4 regions of the Arthrobacter sp. UYP4 genome follow, and region 4 is predicted to be linked to each of the others. Evidence: riboswitches for the same ligand, from Rfam matches in the RefSeq annotation. Region 4 holds a riboswitch; each other region holds the start of a gene.

Region 1 (4,122 bases), 260 kb from region 4:
TTGATGCCGACCATGGCCTCGCCCAGACCGCGCGAGACCTTGGCGATCATGTCCGGATCGTCGTGGAACGTGGTCGCCTGGACAATCGCGTTGGCGCGTTCGGCCGGGTTGCCCGACTTGAAGATGCCGGAGCCGACGAAGACGCCGTCCGCGCCGAGCTGCATCATCATGGCCGCGTCCGCCGGGGTCGCGATGCCGCCGGCGGTGAAGAGGACCACGGGGAGTCGACCGGCGGAGGCGACCTCCTTCACCAGCTCGTAGGGCGCCTGGAGTTCCTTCGCGGCGACGTACAGCTCGTCCTCGGCCATGGAGGAGAGGCGGTTGAGCTCCGCGCGGATGGTGCGCATGTGCATCGTGGCGTTCGAGACGTCGCCGGTGCCGGCCTCGCCCTTCGAGCGGATCATCGCAGCGCCCTCGGTGATGCGCCGCAGTGCCTCACCGAGGTTGGTCGCACCGCAGACGAAGGGGACGGTGAACTTCCACTTGTCGATGTGGTTCGCGTAGTCGGCGGGCGTGAGGACCTCGGACTCGTCGATGTAGTCGACCCCGAGGGACTGCAGGACCTGCGCCTCCACGAAGTGGCCGATCCGGGCCTTGGCCATGACCGGGATGGAGACAGCCTCGATGATGCTGTCGATCATGTCGGGATCGCTCATGCGGGACACGCCGCCCTGGGCGCGGATGTCCGCGGGAACCCGTTCGAGCGCCATGACCGCTACCGCACCGGCGTCTTCGGCGATGCGGGCCTGCTCTGCTGTGACGACATCCATGATGACGCCGCCCTTGAGCATTTCGGCCATCCCGCGCTTGACCCGGTTGCCGCCGGTCTGTGCTGTGGTTGCCGAATTGTCTTCAACGGTGGACACGACTTGCCCCTAAAGGTAGATAAAAGCTGACCCTTCATGATACGCCGCCGCAGGACGCCCTTCCGGTCGCGGCCGCCGCCCCGGTCCCGGCCGTTCCCGCGGGCTCCGGACCCCGGCGCGGGACCGCGCACGTCAGCGATCCGACAGCGATCCGGCAGCGATCCGGCAGCGTCACACGGCGTCACGCGGCGGAATGCCGCGTCTTCCTGCTGGAAAGCGGACGATATGCCGCCTACGCTCGGAGCCACAGATCAAGAGTTCCGACGCGAAGCCCTGGCTCGTCGGACGGCAACCCCCTCCGTGGCGGGGTGCCCCAGGTGAAGATCCGGCCCCGTGCATCAGCGCGGGGCAAGCACGGCGCGGACCTCCAGCGGTTCCGCGTCCCGTCGATGGGACATCCATGTCGTACATCTGCCTGCTGCTCTCGGGAGCAGCCCTTCTGATCAACGGACTCGGCCTCCTCGGCCGGGTCCCGCCACTGGACGCGGGATTCCTCAATCTCGCGGTCGGTGTGCTCCAGCTCGTCCTCGCCACGGTCGTCGCAGCGACCGGGGCGCCGGATCCAGCCGCGTTCAGCACGGCGAGCGGGATCTTCCTCTTCGGGCTCACCTACCTGTACGTGGGTCTCGGCTCCGTCGCGGGTCTGGGCTCCGCCGGCGTCGGCTGGTTCTGCGGGCTCGTCGCCGTGCTCGCCGTCGTCTTCGCGGCCACGTCGCTGGACACCGACCCGCTCGGCTCGGTGCTCTGGCTCGCGTGGGCGGTGCTGTGGGGTCTGTTCTTCCTGATCCTCGCCCTCGACGCCGTCCGCCTTACCCGGGTCACCGGCTGGAGCGCGATCCTGGTCGGCACCGTCAGCACCGTGATCCCCGCCGTCCTCGGCCTCAACGGGGCCTGGCCGGCCGGCGGAGCCTCCGCCGTCGCCGCCGCGGCCGTCATCGGCGCACTGTTCGTCGGCGCCGGCGTCGCCGGTTCCCGTGAGGCGAGGGCGGCCGTCCCCCGGGTCGCCGTCCACGCCTGATCTCCTCGCCCCCGCCCCCGTCCTGCCACCTCTCCTCCCAGCCCCACTCCAAGCCCCACTCCCAGCCCCACTCCCAGCCCCACTCCCAGCCCGATCGGAAGGCCCACCATGACCACCCTGACGCACACCCATCCCACCGCGGACGCCGACTACGAACTCCTCGCGGCCCGCTTCCGACCCCTCTTCGCACGCATCGCGGACGGCGCATCGCGCCGCGAACAGGAGCACGAGCTCCCCCGGCAGGAGATCCGCGCCCTGATCGACGCCGGATTCGGGGCACTGCGGGTACCGGTCGCCGCCGGCGGGTTCGGCGCCTCGCTCCCGCAGCTGTTCCGCCTCCTCACCGAACTGGCCGCCGCCGATTCGAACATCCCCCAGGCGCTGCGCGCCCACTTCGCGTTCGTGGAGGACCGCCTCGTGTCCGCCGGTCCCCAGCGCGACGTATGGCTCCAGCGCTTCGTGGACGGCGAGATCGTGGGCAACTCCTGGACGGAGGTCGGCACCGTCACCATCGGTGACGTGATCACCAAGGTGAGCCCGGACCCGGGCAGCACCCACGGCGACTTCCGCATCAGCGGCACGAAGTACTACTCGACCGGCAGCATCTTCGCGGACTGGATCGACACGTTCGCCCAGCGGACGGACAACGGTGTCAAGGTCATCGCGGTGGTCAGCACGCACCAGGAGGGCGTCACGCACGGGGACGACTGGGACGGCTTCGGCCAGCAGACCACCGGCTCGGGTACGTCCACCTTCGACCGCGCCCGCGTCGAGGCCGGGAACGTCATCGACTTCGACACCCGGTTCAAGTACCAGACGGCCTTCTACCAGGCGGTGCTGCTGGCCGTCCTCGCGGGCAGCATCACCGCGGCCGAGCGGGACGTGGCGCGAGAGGTACGGAACCGCACGAGGATCTTCAGCCACGGGAATGCGCCGTCGTTCGCTGCCGATCCACAGATCCTCCAGGTCATCGGCGAGGTCTCCGCCGCCGCCTACGCCGCGGATGCCACCGTGGAGCGGGCCGCCCGGGCCCTGCAGCACGCCTACGAGGGCGCGTTCCTGGCCGACGAGGTCGAGGACGAGCGCCGGAACGACGTCGCCGAACTCGAGACGGCCAAGGCGCAGGTGGTCCTGTCGGCGCTCGCCACCCGCGCCACGTCCGACGTCTTCAATGCGCTGGCCGCGTCCGGCGTCAGCACGTCGAAGAACTTCGACCGGCACTGGCGGAACGCCCGCACCGCGGCCAACCACAACCCATGGGTGTTCAAGGCGAGGATCGTCGGCGACCACTCCGTCAACGGGACCGTGCCTCCCCGCGTGTGGTCCATCGGTGCGGCGCCGGGCGCAGGCAAGCCCTGAGCGACCTGGAGGACGGGACCGCCCGCGGTCCCGTCCTGCCCGGCCTCAGCCGCGCCGCGCACCGGCCGCCTGCCGCGCCGGGCAGACCTCGCGCCGCTCCAGTTCGTCCAGCACGGCATCGAGTGCCCCAGCGGGCCACCGCGACGACGGCGTCCTCACCGCCCGCTGCAGCGGCGCAGAGGGAGCCGTCCTGCGCTGCAGCAGGAGGAGGTCCGTCTCGGAGACGATGTGCAGATCGGTCGGGAGGAACCGTGTCCCGGGTGTCATGGCGTGTCCTGTTCTGGTGGATGGGTCATCCTCCCTTAGACGCACGACCGGGGGCCGAATCATCGGTTCCGGCGCAAGGAACGGCGAAGGATGCGGGCCCGCCTCCACCGCCTGCCGTCGAAGCTCAGCCTTTGGGCAGGATTGGCCCAGCGGATCAGTCGTGACGAGAGCCCGCTGATAGCTTTCAAAAGACACCTGCCGTCCTCGGCCGCTCCTTCGGGAGCGATCCGGGGCCGCACGGCCACTGAGCAGCTGGGGAGCTTGCTATGAATTCTCGCGAACGCGAAAAACTGATCGTCGACAACCTGCCGCTGGTCGGGTACCTCGTCTCGACCCTGTGCGCCCGCGCCACGCATCTCTCGCGGGATGACCTCGCGTCGGTCGGGGCCATCGCCCTGATCACATCTGCGGACTCCTTCGACCCGACCCTGGGCGTGCCCTTCGGCGCCTATGCCCGGCGCCGAATCACGGGGGCATTCGCCGACGAGATGCGGTCCAACGACTGGGCTCCGCGGTCCGCGCGACGGCGGATCGGCGACACCATCGCTGCACAGGACACGCTGGCCGCCTCCCTCGGGCGCACGCCCACGACGGACGAGCTCGCCATGACGC
Region 2 (4,122 bases), on a different contig from region 4:
GTCGTGCTTGCGGAACACGTCGACGACGTCGGGCACCTCCGGGAGGTCCGCGAGCGACGCGTAGGCGGGCTGCCCGAGAATCTCCTTGGCCACAGGGTTCACGAAGTACAGGCGGTACGGCGAGGAGGACTGCAGGTAGGTCGCCACGAAGTAGGAGGCCCGGGAGGGCTTGTCCGATGCGCCGACGATCGCCACCGACCGCGCATTCCTCAGCAGACTGAGGCGCTCAGGGGCCGATGGTCCCTCCCAGGTCCGTGCCGGTGCGTCCGTGCCGCTCATGCTCCCACTCCTACTGCCCGCGTTGCCGACGGGTCGTCGTCGTTCTCCCCGGCGGATTCCTGCGGGAGCTCGTCGAACTCCGCGTCGGAGGAATCCACGGCGATGTCGAGGGCCTGGTCCAGGTCCCACAGGATGTCGTCGAGGTCCTCCAGGCCCACCGAGATGCGCACGAGGTCCTCGGGGACGCCCGCCGCCACCAGCTGCTCGGCGGAGAGCTGCTGGTGGGTCGTCGAGCCCGGATGGATCACGAGGGTGCGCGCGTCGCCAACGTTCGCGAGGTGCGAGGCGAGCTGCAGCGACTCGATGAACTTCTGGCCCGCCTTGCGGCCGCCCTTGATGCCGAAGCTGAACACGGAGCCGGGGCCCTGCGGCAGGTACGTCTTCGCACGCTCGTGGTGGACATGGGTGGGAAGACCGGCGTAGTTGACGTACTCGACGCGCGGATCGGCCTGCAGCCATTCCGCGACGGCCTGCGCGTTCTCGAGGTGTTCGTCGAGCCGCTGCGCGAGGGTCTCCACGCCCTGTAGGAGCTGGAACGCCGACGACGGCGACAGCGACGGCCCGATGTCGCGCAACTGCTCCGTGCGGAGCTTCGTCAGGAAGCCGTACTCGCCGAAGTTCGCCCACCACTGGATGTTGCCGTAGGAGGGGACCGGCTCGGTCATCATGGGGAACTTGCCGTTGCCCCAGTCGAACCGGCCGCTCTCCACGATGACGCCACCCAGGGTGGTGCCGTGCCCGCCGATGAACTTGGTGGCCGAGTGGATCACGATGTCCGCTCCGTGCTCGATGGGCCGCACGAGGTAGGGCGTGCTGAGCGTCGAGTCGACGATGAAGGGGATCCCGGCGTCGTGGGCCACCTTCGCCAGGCCTGCGAGGTCGGCGATCTCACCCGAGGGATTCGCGATGACCTCGGCGTAGACGGCCTTGGTGTTCTCGCGGATGGCGGCCGCGTAGTCCGCGGGGTCGGTCCCGGGGACGAAGGTGGTCTCGATGCCGAAGCGGCGCAGCGTGACGTCGAGTTGGGTGACCGTTCCGCCGTACAGCTGCGATGCGGCTACGACGTGGTCGCCCGCCTGGCAGAGCGCGGCGAAGGTGATGAACTCGGCGCTCATGCCCGACGCCGTCGCCACCGCCCCGATGCCGCCCTCGAGGGAGGCGATGCGCTCCTCGAACGCCGCGACGGTGGGATTGCCGATGCGCGAGTAGATGTTGCCGTACTTCTGCAGCGCGAACAGGTTGGCGGCGTCGTTGGTGTCCTTGAAGACGAAGGACGTCGTCTGGTAGATCGGTACGGCGCGCGCGCCGTGGGTGGCATCGGGAGTGCCGCCGGCGTGGAGTGCGCGCGTACGGAAACCGAAGGAACGTTCTGCCATCAGACACCTGCCTTGCTGGGGACGGCGAGTGTGCCGTCCGGATCGAATTCCACTCCCGCGGCGCGGGCGGCGTCGGCCTCGAGCTCACGCACGATCGGGAGGATGTCCGTGCCGAACGCCGCCACCTCCTCCTGGAAGTGGAGGTAGCAGGTGAGCAGGAGGTTCACGCCGATCTTCTTGTACTCCACGATGCGCTCGGCGATCTGCTCGGGCGTGCCGATGAGCTGGGTCTTGAAGCCGTCGTTGTACTGCACGAGGTCCTCGAACGTCGAGTCGGCCCACATGCCCTTGCCGTCCTTCGTGGACGGTCCGGCTTCCTGGACGGCGTCGCGGAATCCCTCGACGGCGGGGCGGTGGGCCTTCTCGACGATCTCGCGGAGCGTGTCGCGGGCCTCCTTCTCGGAGTCGCGGGCGATCACGAACCCGTTCAGCCCGAAGCGGGGACGGCGGCCGGCCTGCTCGGCGGAGGCCCGGACGCCGGCGATGTTGTCCTTGAAGCCTTCGAGGTCCTTCCCGTTCGAGAAGTACCAGTCCGCCACGCGGCCGGCCGTGGCCTGGGCCGCCGTCGAGTTCCCGCCGAAGAAGATCTCGGGGTGGGGGCGGCCCGGCACGGCGACCGGGGCCGGGCTCAGCGTGAAGTCCTTGATGGTGTAGTACTTGCCGGCCTGGCTGTAGCCCTCCTCCGTCCACAGTCCGCGCAGCACGCGGATGAACTCCTCGGTGCGGACGTAGCGCTCGTCGTGCTCGAGCCAGTCGAGGCCGAAGTTGATGAATTCGTCCTTCAGCCAGCCGGAGACGATGTTGACGGCTGCGCGGCCGTTCGAGATGTGGTCGGCGGTGATGATGTACTTCGCGAGCACCCCGGGGTGCCACATGCCCGGGTGGACGGCGGCGATGACCTTCAGCTTCTCGGTCGCGGCCAGCAGGGCGAGGGAGAAGCTCGTCGCCTCGTGCTGCTTGTCGGCACCGTAGGACGCTGCGTAGCGGGTCTGCGACAGTGCGTATTCGAACCCGGCGTCCTCGGCGATCCGCGCGAGCTTCTTGTTGTAGTCGAAGTCCCAGCTGGTCCGCTGCTCGATGGTCGAGACGACCAGGCCACCGCTGACGTTGGGGACCCAGTAGGCGAATTTCAGAGGGGTGGAAAGGTCGGCGACGCTCATGGTTTCCTCCATCGGTCTGGCAGTAGCACCCTAATGTCGCCGCGGGGACGCGGAGGCCAGGGTTGCTGCGGCGTCAGTGAGCCAGATCTCTCAGCCGCTCGGGATGGTCACGACGAGTGTGACACCAGAGGCGCCGCAGCTCCAAACAATGTGTCTCCGCATGGAGAAGCCCACCGCAGCGATCAGTGTGCTGAGTACCTTGACAAAAGTTCCGGCATCCACCGAAGACTGGCCGTGGGAGCGCTTCCATGGGGATAGGCGGCGTCTCCTGCTCGGGCTACTCCGCCCGATACCCATCGACATGAGGAGCAATGATGCTCAGCATTTCCAGAACGTGCGCCATGACCCTGGCCCTGGCCGGGGTCCTCGCGTCCACCGCATTCTCCGCATTGCCCGCCGTGGCCCAGGGCCAGAAGGGTGGGCCGGACAGCCCGGACGGAACGACGGCCACCGGGTTCTACATCCCGGAGAAGAGCCACTACCACGAGGCCCACCGGCAGATCGCCGACCTGCGAGCCTCGGGTGATCGTGCCACCGCCGACAGCCTCGGTGCCATGGTCTCGACGCCGCAGGCCGTCTGGGTCACCGGGAGCGATCCGAAGGCCGTCACCCAGCAGGTGCGCAACACGACGCACCGCGCCGCGGGCAAGGGGCAGGTCCCCGTGCTGGCGGCCTACAACCTGCCGTTCCGCGACTGCTCGCAGTACTCCGCCGGTGGCGCGACCGACGTCGCTGGCTACAAGGCCTGGATCGACGCGCTCGCCGCCGGGATCCAGGACAGGGCGGCGATGGTGATCCTCGAACCGGACGGCCTCGGCATCATCCCCTGGTACCGCGGGCTCGACGGCGCCCTCGAGTGGTGCCAGCCGGCAGAGGCGGACGCCGCGAGCGCTGCAGCGGAACGCTTCGAGATGCTCAACTATGCGGTGGACCGCCTCAAGGCACTGCCCGACACCAAGGTCTACCTCGACGGCACCCACAGCGCCTGGCTCGGTACGGGCGAGATCTCGAGCCGGCTCGTGAAGGCCGGCGTACAGAAGGCCGACGGCTTCTTCCTCAACGTCTCCAACTACGAGCTCACCGAGCGGCAGCTGAAGTTCGGCAGCTGGGTGTCGCAGTGCATCCACTACGCCACCGAGATCGACCCCGGGGCCTACGGATCCTGCGCCAGCCAGTACTACCCGGCCTCGCCCGCCGATTTCTCCACCTGGGGGCTGACGGACGCGTGGTACGCGCAGCACGTCGCCGGTGCTCCGAACGCACCGTCGTCGGACGAGCTCGCACACTTCGTGATCGACACGAGCCGG
Region 3 (4,122 bases), on a different contig from region 4:
CTGGTCCTCGTGGTGCCGATCGTCCTCGTGTTCCTCGCGGTCCCACGCGAGGCCCTGCCCGACGTCGACGTCCGGGCCGCCGTGCCGGACCCGGGCTTCAGCGGCCTGGCGACGGGCGCCGTCCTGGCCCTGATGGCCTTCGTGGGCTTCGAGAGCGCCACCGTCCTGGGCGCCGAGACGCGCAGGCCGCTGCGGAACATTCCCCGAGTGCTGCTCTGGAGTGCCGCCGGCGGGGGTGTGCTGTACGTCGTGGCAGCCCTGGCCCAACGGGTCCTGCTGCAATCCGTGCCCCCGCTGGACGACGACGGGTCGCAGGTCTTCGGTCCCGCGATGCGGGCTGCGGGCCTCCCGTGGCTGGTCCCCCTGCTCGACGCCGGCGCCGCGCTGTCCTTCTTCGCGTGCACGCTCGCGTGCGCCACCGCACTGGCCCGGGTGCTGCTGACCATGGGCCGGGAGGATGTCCTACCCGCCTGGCTCGGGCACGCCCACCTCCGGTTCCGGACGCCCGTCCATGCCGTCCTGGCTGCCATGCCCGTGGTTACGGTCGTTCCGGCGACGCTGATCCTGCTCGGCCTCGGAACGGGCGAGGCGATGAACAAGCTCCTCGGCACCGCAGCCACCGCCTACGTCACCGCCTATCTGCTGGCGTGCTGTGCAGTGCCGGTCTTCCTGCGGCGCATCGGCGAGCTGACCCTCCGGCCGGCGCTCGCGGCCGGGATCACTTCGGTGGCACTCGCGGGTGCCCTCGTCGCCTATCGGATCACCCTCGCGGGTGCGGGCCGGAGTGCGAGCGGCTGGATCTTCTGCATCCTGCTGGCCACCGCGCTGCTCTGGTTCCTGTGGCACCGCCGTCACCGGTCGGCCGACCCCGTCCTCGGGCTCTACGACGTGCCCACGCAGGACGCCGTGCTCGGAGGTGGTCGGAACACTGCCGCGGGCGATGCCCCATGACCACGGACCGGCCCGACGACGTCGGCCTGCGGGCCCGCCAGCCCAAAGCGGTGCGGAGCGCCCTCGCTGTGCTCGAGGAGGTTGCGCGGTGCGGACCCGGGGTCACCGGGCTGGAGGTGAGCCGCAACCTCGGGCTGCCGAAGGCGACCACCTACCGGCTCCTGAACCTGCTGGTCGAGGACGAGTACCTGGTGCGGCTGCCGGACCTCAGCGGCTTCGCGCTCGGCCGCAAGGTGGAACTCCTGGTGCAGCTGTCGGGCGTCGGGGGAAGCCGTCCCGGAGCACCGCGTGACCGAATATGACGGGCACCACTGGCGCCCCCGCCCTCCGGTGCGCTTAGCTGTAGCCATAACCATCCCGAGCGGCCGAGAGACCTGGATCGACGACGCCGCAGCAACCCTCCCCGTGTAGCAACGGGGAACGGTGCTACTGCCAGGACCGATGGAGAAGCTACACGCTTTCGTTGGTCTGCCCTTCCGTGCTCCGGCACGCCCGGGGCGACTGCTGGCTGACCTGTATCACCCTCCATCGGGCGATGATTCAGGAGCCACGCGTGAGAACAGCAAGCCCCAGCACTCCCCGTCCACCCCGCACCCTCGCCCTGCTCGCCGTCGCGGCGGGCCTGGTGCTCACCACGAGCGGCTGCGGAGGATCAGCAGCCGCGAGCGAGGACGACACCTTCGTCTTCGCCACCGGCAAGGACATCTCCTGCCTCGACCCCCACGTCAACGGGGACATGCCGCAGGCGTCCATCGCGGCGAACTACCTCGACTCCCTCGTGTCCCAGGACAGCGAAGGGGCCATCCACCCGTGGCTCGCCACGGACTGGTCCGTGTCCGACGACGGCCTCACCTACACCTTCACGGTGCGCGACGACGTCTGGTTCACCGACGGGACCAAGCTCACCGCGGAGGCGGTCAAGGCCAACCTCGACCACATGATCGACCCCGACACGCAGTCCGGCACGGCCGGCGGCTACCTCAAGCCCTACGTGGGCACCGAGGTCGTGGACGAGACCACCGCCGTCGTCACCCTCAACCGCCCCTACGCCGCGTTCCTCGAGGTGCTCGCCCAGCCGTTCCTCGGCATCGAATCGCCCGAGGCGCTCAAACGGCCGCAGGCCGAGAACTGCAACGCACCCGTGGGTACCGGGCCATACAAGATCGTCGACTACGTGCCGCAGTCCAAGGTCAGCCTGGTGCGCAACGAGGACTACAACTCCGCTCCGCCGTATGCGCAGCACGAGGGGCCGGCGCACATCGAGAAGATCGAGTGGCGCATCGTCCCCGAGGACTCCACCCGCTACGGCCTCCTGCGGGCGGGCCAGGTGGACGCCCTCGACCTCATGCCGTCGGTGCACTTCGGCGAGGCCGAGGCGGACCCGAACGTCGAACTGATCCTGCAGGACCGGCCCGGCAACCCGACCAACCTGATCCTCAACACCACCCGGGCACCGTTCGACGACGTGGACATCCGCAAGGCCTTCCTGCACAGCGCCTACGTCGATGCGGGCATCAACAGCGTGTACTTCGGCACCGTGACCCGGGCCGGCGGCCCGCTGAGCTCCACCACGGGCTTCTACTCCCCCGACTTCGAGCACGTCTACGACCCGGACCCCGACGAGGCGGCCCGCCTGCTCGATGAGGCGGGCTGGACCGAGCGCGACGACGAGGGCTACCGCGTGAAGGACGGCGAGCGCCTGACCGTGCACTTCCCCTACACGCCCGGCGCGTGGCCCACCGCGCACCAGGCGCTCGTCACGCAGATCCAGGCGACGGCGAAGAAGGCCGGCTTCGAGGTGCTGATCGAGAACGGCGACGGCGCGACCGTCAGCGAGCTCGGCAACAACTTCGCGTACGACCTCCGCGCCGACTACTGGAACACCAACACCGCGGACGTGCTGCGGATCGTCTTCTCCTCGGAGTACACCGAATCGGCGGGCTTCGTGCCGAACGGTTCGGGCTTCCGCAACCCCGAGCTCGACGGCATCCTCAACGACGCCCTGGCCACGGACGATCCCGCCGAGCGTGAGCGCCTCTACTACGAGGCGCAGCAGATCGTGAGCGACAACGCCCTCCAGCTGCCGCTCTACAACCAGGCCAGCCAGGTGGCGCTGCGGAGCGACCGCTACGGCAATCTCACCCTCGAACCGAGCCTGTCCCTCCCCTACCTCTACGACGTCACGGCGGTGGATTCAGAATGAGCACCTCTTCCCTCGATTCCCTCAGCGCAGCACCCCGCACGACGGCGACGGCCGGTACCGCCGGCAAGGTCATCGCGAAGCGTGCGGCCGGCAGCCTCTTCGTCCTCTGGGCGGCCGTGACCCTCACGTTCTTCGTCCTCCGCCTCACGCCCGGTGACCCGATCACCGCGATCCTCGGCGGGGCGGGATCCTCGCCGTCACCAGAAACGGTCGCCGCCGTGCGGGCAGAGTACGGGCTCGACCAGCCCGTCCTCGTCCAGTACCTCTCCTACCTCGGCAACCTCCTCACCGGCGATTTCGGGGTGTCCTACATCTTCAAGGTCCCCGTCCTGGAGATCATCGGCCCACAGATCCTGCCCACCCTGCAGCTGGCCGGGCTCGCCCTCGTGTTCGCCTGGGTGATCGCCCTGGCGTTCACCCTCCTGACGGTGGGCCGCGGGCGTGTGCTCGACGGCGCCGGGCGTGCTGTCGAGGTGTTCTTCGCCTCCCTCCCTCAGTTCTGGGTGGGCATCATGCTGGCCGTGGTCTTCGCGGTGACCCTCGGCTGGTTCCCGGTCGCGGGCAACGACGGCTTCCGGTCGCTCGTCCTGCCGGCGCTCTCGCTGGCGGTCCCGCTCGCCGGGTTCATCGCCCAGGTCACGCGGTCCTCCTTCGAGGACGCCCTCGCCCAGCCCTTCGTCCTGAGCGCCCGTGCCCGCGGCCTCAGCGACACCGCCGTCCGGATCACCCACGCCCTGCGCCACGCGATCCTCCCCGGCCTCACGCTCTCCGCCTGGGCCGTCGGCTCGCTCGTCAGCTCGGCCGTCGTCGCCGAGATCATCTTCGCCCGACCGGGCCTCGGCCGGTCCCTCGTGGACGCCATCGTGAACCGCGACCTGCCCATCACCCTCGCCGTGGTGTTTCTCATCGCCGCGGTCTACATCCTCGTGAACCTCGTGGTGGACGTCCTCTACCGCGTGGTCGACCCC
Region 4 (4,122 bases):
CCCACTAGTCGCTGTCGGGTACGGGCAGCCTGTCCGACGCTCACCCGATCCGCCGTACTCGGTCCCGGTGCGCCTGCTGCGGCCGCCGCCATCGGCCTCTATCGGCAGCGGCGACGCAGGTCTACCGTGAGTGCATGTCGAGCCCTCCCGTACCCCCGGCCAACCACGACACCGATGCTACCGGTGTGCTCATGCGGGACGTGATGGGGCAACTGCTCCAGAAGCTGAGATACGAGCCGACCGCGAAGCGCGTCCGCGCCACGCTCGGCGGACAGACCGTCGTGGACACGACGCACGCGATGCTCGTGTGGGAGCCGCGCAGGGTCGTGCCCGGGTACGCCGTCCCGTACCAGGACATCCGCGCCGAGATCTCGCCCCGCATCCCACCGCCACCCGAGAACGGTCCGGTCGGATTCATGCTGCCCGACCTGTCGACGATTCCCGTGTTGGACCCGCGGATCCCCCTTCGACGTGCGCACGACCGCGGGCGAGCCGGTGGGGATACGCGTCGCTGGAACGGAGGCCGTCGCGTCCGGATTCCGCGCACGCGACCCCGGCCTCGACGACTACGTGATCCTCGCATTCGCCGACTTCGACAGCTGGTTCGAGGAGGACGACGAGATCATCAGCCATCCGCACGACCCGTACGGCCGCATCGACATCCGGGGCACCTCCCGACACGTGCAGCTGATGCTCGACGGACACATCCTCGCCGACACCACCCGGGCGCGGATGCTGTTCGAGACGACCCTGCCCGCCCGGTACTACCTTCCGGTCGAGGACGTCGTGGCGCCGCTCGAGCCCAGCTCGACACGGTCCATGTGCTCGTACAAGGGCTACGCGACCTGGTACTCCGCCCTGCTGGGAGACAAGAGGGTGGATGACATCGCGTGGCAGTACGAACACCCCCTGAGTGACGCGGCCGAGGTGCAGGACTACGTCGCGTTCCTCGACGAGCGGCTCGATCTCGTCATCGACGGCGAGCAGCAGGAACGTGCCCTCACCCCGTGGTCGTGACATCGGTGGTCGTGTCACGGGCGGTGATCGACGCCGGCACGTGGCGTCGGCGGTGACCTGAGCACCCGGGGTGACGTGGGCTTCCCCGCCGAGAACCGTCGCGGTCTCAGGCCTGCCGCGGCGTCAAGTGTCTCCGCACCCCCCGGTCCTGTCCGAAAAGGCCCAGGGCACCGGCCGTGCCGACTATGCTCGCGCCATGGACCAGCAACTGCACTTCGTCACGGTCGCCACCCGCGACCTCGACGCCGCGCGATCGTTCTACAGCGGATTGGGCTGGTCCCCTGCGCTCGACGTCCCGGAGGAGATCATCTTCTACCAGGTGGCGCCCGGTCTGCTCCTGGGGCTGTTCCGATCCGACAAGTTCGCGCAGGACGTCGGGCTCGATGCGGCGCCCGGACCGTCCGGGATGACGCTGTCGCACAATGTCGGCAGCCCCGACGAGGTCCGCCGGCTGGTGGCCAGGATGGCGGACGCCGGCGGAACCATCCTCAAGGAGCCCCGCGACGGCTCCTTCGGGGGCATCTTCCACGCCCTGGTCCGGGACCCGAACGACGTCGTCTGGGAGATCGCCTTCAACCCCGGCTGGCGGATCGACGACGACGGGGCCGTCGTCATCGGCTGATGCCGGAATCAGGTGCGGCACCGGCTCCCCTGCTGTCGTATTCCCTGTCCGCCAGGTATTCGACGGGACAATGCGCGGGTATCGCACGTCCCGGTCATATTTCTTCTTATTCGCAGGACCGCCCGTCTCCCTGCCTATATTGAATTCAGCTTCAAGAGATGCGGTCGGAAAGCTCCGACTGGACCGCACACCAACCCCATGTTCCTGGGTGGTTCGGATGACGAAGCGGCCTTCGCCATGGCACGTGAGTGCCCGTCCGGCGCGGGCAAGAGCACACCGAAAGGCACTCCCGTGAGCTGTAACGCCCTCCCCCTCCCCTAGCAGGCCCTGCGCGTCCAGCGCATCCTGTTGCTCCTTTCTCCCCTTTTCCGGTGAATTCCGCCGTGCGCGGCACCGGACCCCTCAAGAGGAATTCTCCATGAATGCATCCGTAATTCCCCCTGCCCGGAATCACCGGCCGGTCCGCCGGCTCACCACGTTATCGGCCGTTGCCCTGGTGGCCCTTGTCAGTGGCTGCGCCGGACCGGCGGCCTCCACCTCGGAGACGGCCGGTGAGCCCGTGTCCGGAGGGGTCCTGGACGTGTCGATCTCGGCCGAACCGGGGTGCCTGGACGGCCACGGCATCTCGGCGACCCAGCAGCAGTTCCTGGGACGCCTGATCTACGACAACGTGGTGACGCTGGACGAGAACGGGGACATCGCGCCCTACCTCGCGGAATCATGGGACATCTCGGAGGACGGCAGGACCTACACCTTCCACCTCAAGGAGGGCGTCACCTTCAGCGACGGCTCGCCGTGGAACGCGGAGGTCCTCGGCCAGAACTTCGAGCACATGCGGGACCCCGCGACGAAGTCACCGCTCGCCGCCGCGTACATCGCCCCCTACGTGGACGGCACGGTCCTGGACGAGTACACCTTCGAGGCCCACCTCGAATACCCCTACACCCCGTTCCTCTACACCCTCGCGCAGTCCTGGCTCGGGATGAACTCGGGCAAGGCCATCGCGGAGGCTCCCGAGACCCTGTGCCAGCAGCCGATCGGGACCGGCCCCTTCACCGTCGCGGACTACCAGCCGGGCCAGAGCATCACCTACACGAAGCGCGAGGGCTACGACTGGGCGCCGGAGTGGCTCGAGGGTGACGGCGAGGCATATCTCGACGGCGTCGAGGTGACCCTCGTCGGCGAGCCGGTGATCCGGCACCAGTCCCTCGTCTCCGGGCAGTACGACCTGACCGAGAACCTCGCGCCCCAGAACGCGGCGGCTGTCCAGGCAGACCCGAACTTCACCTACGAGAACCTCCCCCGCACCGGCAGCCCCTACGTGCTGAGCTTCAACCTCAGCCGCGCGCCGTTCGACGACCTCGCCGTCCGCCAGGCCTTCGCCGCCGCCGTGGACACCGCTGCGGTCACCGAGAGCCTGGGCTTCGGCACCTACACGCCGATCGACGGGTTCCTCTCGAAGGAGAGCAAGTACTACGACCCGACCGTCGAGGGGACGCTCACCCACGATCCCGAGCGCGCGAACCAGCTGCTCGACGACGCAGGCTGGTCCGAGCGCGACGGCGAGGGCTTCCGCACGAAGGACGGCCGACGGCTGGTCGTCGAGGTACCGACGGTGGAGAGCTCGACGCCGAGTCCCCTGCTGGTCCAACTGCAGGGCGAGGCCCGCAAGGTCGGCTTCGACCTCCAGATCATCCAGCTGCCGCAGGCGCAGCTCAGCGAATTGCGCTACGCCGGTGACTACGACGCGCTGGCCGGCGTGTGGCACACCAACACCACCGACGTCCTGTTCATCCGGTACCACTCCTCGGAGATCACCGGCGAACGGATCGGCCAGAACTCGTCCTACGTCGACGATCCGGCCCTGGACGAACTGCTCCTGACGGCCCGCGGGTCCGACGACGGAGCCGAGGCTGAGGAAGCGTACTCGAAGGCGCAGCACCGGCTGCTCGAGATCGTGCCCGGCGTGCCCCTCTACGAGAATCCGAGCCAGTTCGCGTACGCCAAGACGGTCCATGATGTCGCCGTCGACACGTCCCACCCCGTGCCCGTCCTGACCTACGCGTGGAAGGCGGAGTAGGTGCCGATCCTCCGACGCATCCTCACGCGCCTGCTGGTCGGCATCGGCGTGCTCTGGGGCGCGGCAACGCTGACCTTCCTCGCGGTCTACCTGATCCCGGGCGACACCGCTCTGCTGATCCTCGGCGGTCCGGACGCGCGGCCCACGGCCGAGACCCTTGCCCAGGTCCGCAGCGACTACCTCCTCGACCAGCCGTTCATCGTGCAGTACGGCAGCTACCTCGGCAACCTGCTGCAGGGTGACCTGGGCCAGTCCTACCGGCTCCGGCTGCCCGTCACGGATGCCATCGGCCAGCAGATCGGCGCGACGGCAGCGCTCGCGGCAGCCGCCGTCGCCGTCGCCCTCCCGCTGACCCTCGCCGTCGCCGTCCTGTCCGCGCAGCGGGCGAACTGGATCCGGTCGA

Evidence for each region. Region 4 has a riboswitch for S-adenosylmethionine ahead of AC0Z9V_RS02335 (ABC transporter substrate-binding protein). Riboswitches for the same ligand answer to the same signal wherever they lie in the genome.
Region 1: it holds a riboswitch for S-adenosylmethionine, as region 4 does, so the genes downstream of both, AC0Z9V_RS01095 (AmiS/UreI family transporter) here and AC0Z9V_RS02335 (ABC transporter substrate-binding protein) in region 4, are expected to answer to the same signal.
Region 2: it holds a riboswitch for S-adenosylmethionine, as region 4 does, so the genes downstream of both, sfnG (dimethylsulfone monooxygenase SfnG) here and AC0Z9V_RS02335 (ABC transporter substrate-binding protein) in region 4, are expected to answer to the same signal.
Region 3: it holds a riboswitch for S-adenosylmethionine, as region 4 does, so the genes downstream of both, AC0Z9V_RS11515 (ABC transporter substrate-binding protein) here and AC0Z9V_RS02335 (ABC transporter substrate-binding protein) in region 4, are expected to answer to the same signal.

The regions. Positions count from the first base shown of each region.
Region 1 is NZ_JBXAVU010000001.1:238,535-242,656, reverse strand. Features, by position in the region: gene pdxS (pyridoxal 5'-phosphate synthase lyase subunit PdxS) at 1-866, opposite strand, end outside; SAM riboswitch class IV at 1,116-1,227, shown strand; gene AC0Z9V_RS01095 (AmiS/UreI family transporter) at 1,267-1,884, shown strand; gene AC0Z9V_RS01090 (acyl-CoA dehydrogenase family protein) at 1,993-3,243, shown strand; gene AC0Z9V_RS01085 (hypothetical protein) at 3,289-3,510, opposite strand; gene AC0Z9V_RS01080 (sigma-70 family RNA polymerase sigma factor) at 3,777-4,122, shown strand, end outside.
Region 2 is NZ_JBXAVU010000003.1:195,969-200,090, reverse strand. Features, by position in the region: gene AC0Z9V_RS13110 (CoA-binding protein) at 1-279, opposite strand, end outside; gene AC0Z9V_RS13105 (O-acetylhomoserine aminocarboxypropyltransferase/cysteine synthase family protein) at 276-1,655, opposite strand; gene sfnG (dimethylsulfone monooxygenase SfnG) at 1,655-2,827, opposite strand; SAM riboswitch class I at 2,821-2,925, opposite strand; gene AC0Z9V_RS13095 (glycoside hydrolase family 6 protein) at 3,157-4,122, shown strand, end outside.
Region 3 is NZ_JBXAVU010000002.1:618,481-622,602, forward strand. Features, by position in the region: gene AC0Z9V_RS11505 (APC family permease) at 1-951, shown strand, start outside; gene AC0Z9V_RS11510 (helix-turn-helix domain-containing protein) at 948-1,253, shown strand; SAM riboswitch class I at 1,301-1,399, shown strand; gene AC0Z9V_RS11515 (ABC transporter substrate-binding protein) at 1,505-3,154, shown strand; gene AC0Z9V_RS11520 (ABC transporter permease) at 3,151-4,122, shown strand, end outside.
Region 4 is NZ_JBXAVU010000001.1:500,435-504,556, forward strand. Features, by position in the region: gene AC0Z9V_RS02315 (pyridoxamine 5'-phosphate oxidase family protein) at 1-130, shown strand, start outside; gene AC0Z9V_RS02320 (hypothetical protein) at 122-418, opposite strand; gene AC0Z9V_RS02325 (DUF427 domain-containing protein) at 472-1,017, shown strand; gene AC0Z9V_RS02330 (VOC family protein) at 1,214-1,639, shown strand; SAM riboswitch class IV at 1,789-1,917, shown strand; gene AC0Z9V_RS02335 (ABC transporter substrate-binding protein) at 2,058-3,719, shown strand; gene AC0Z9V_RS02340 (ABC transporter permease) at 3,720-4,122, shown strand, end outside.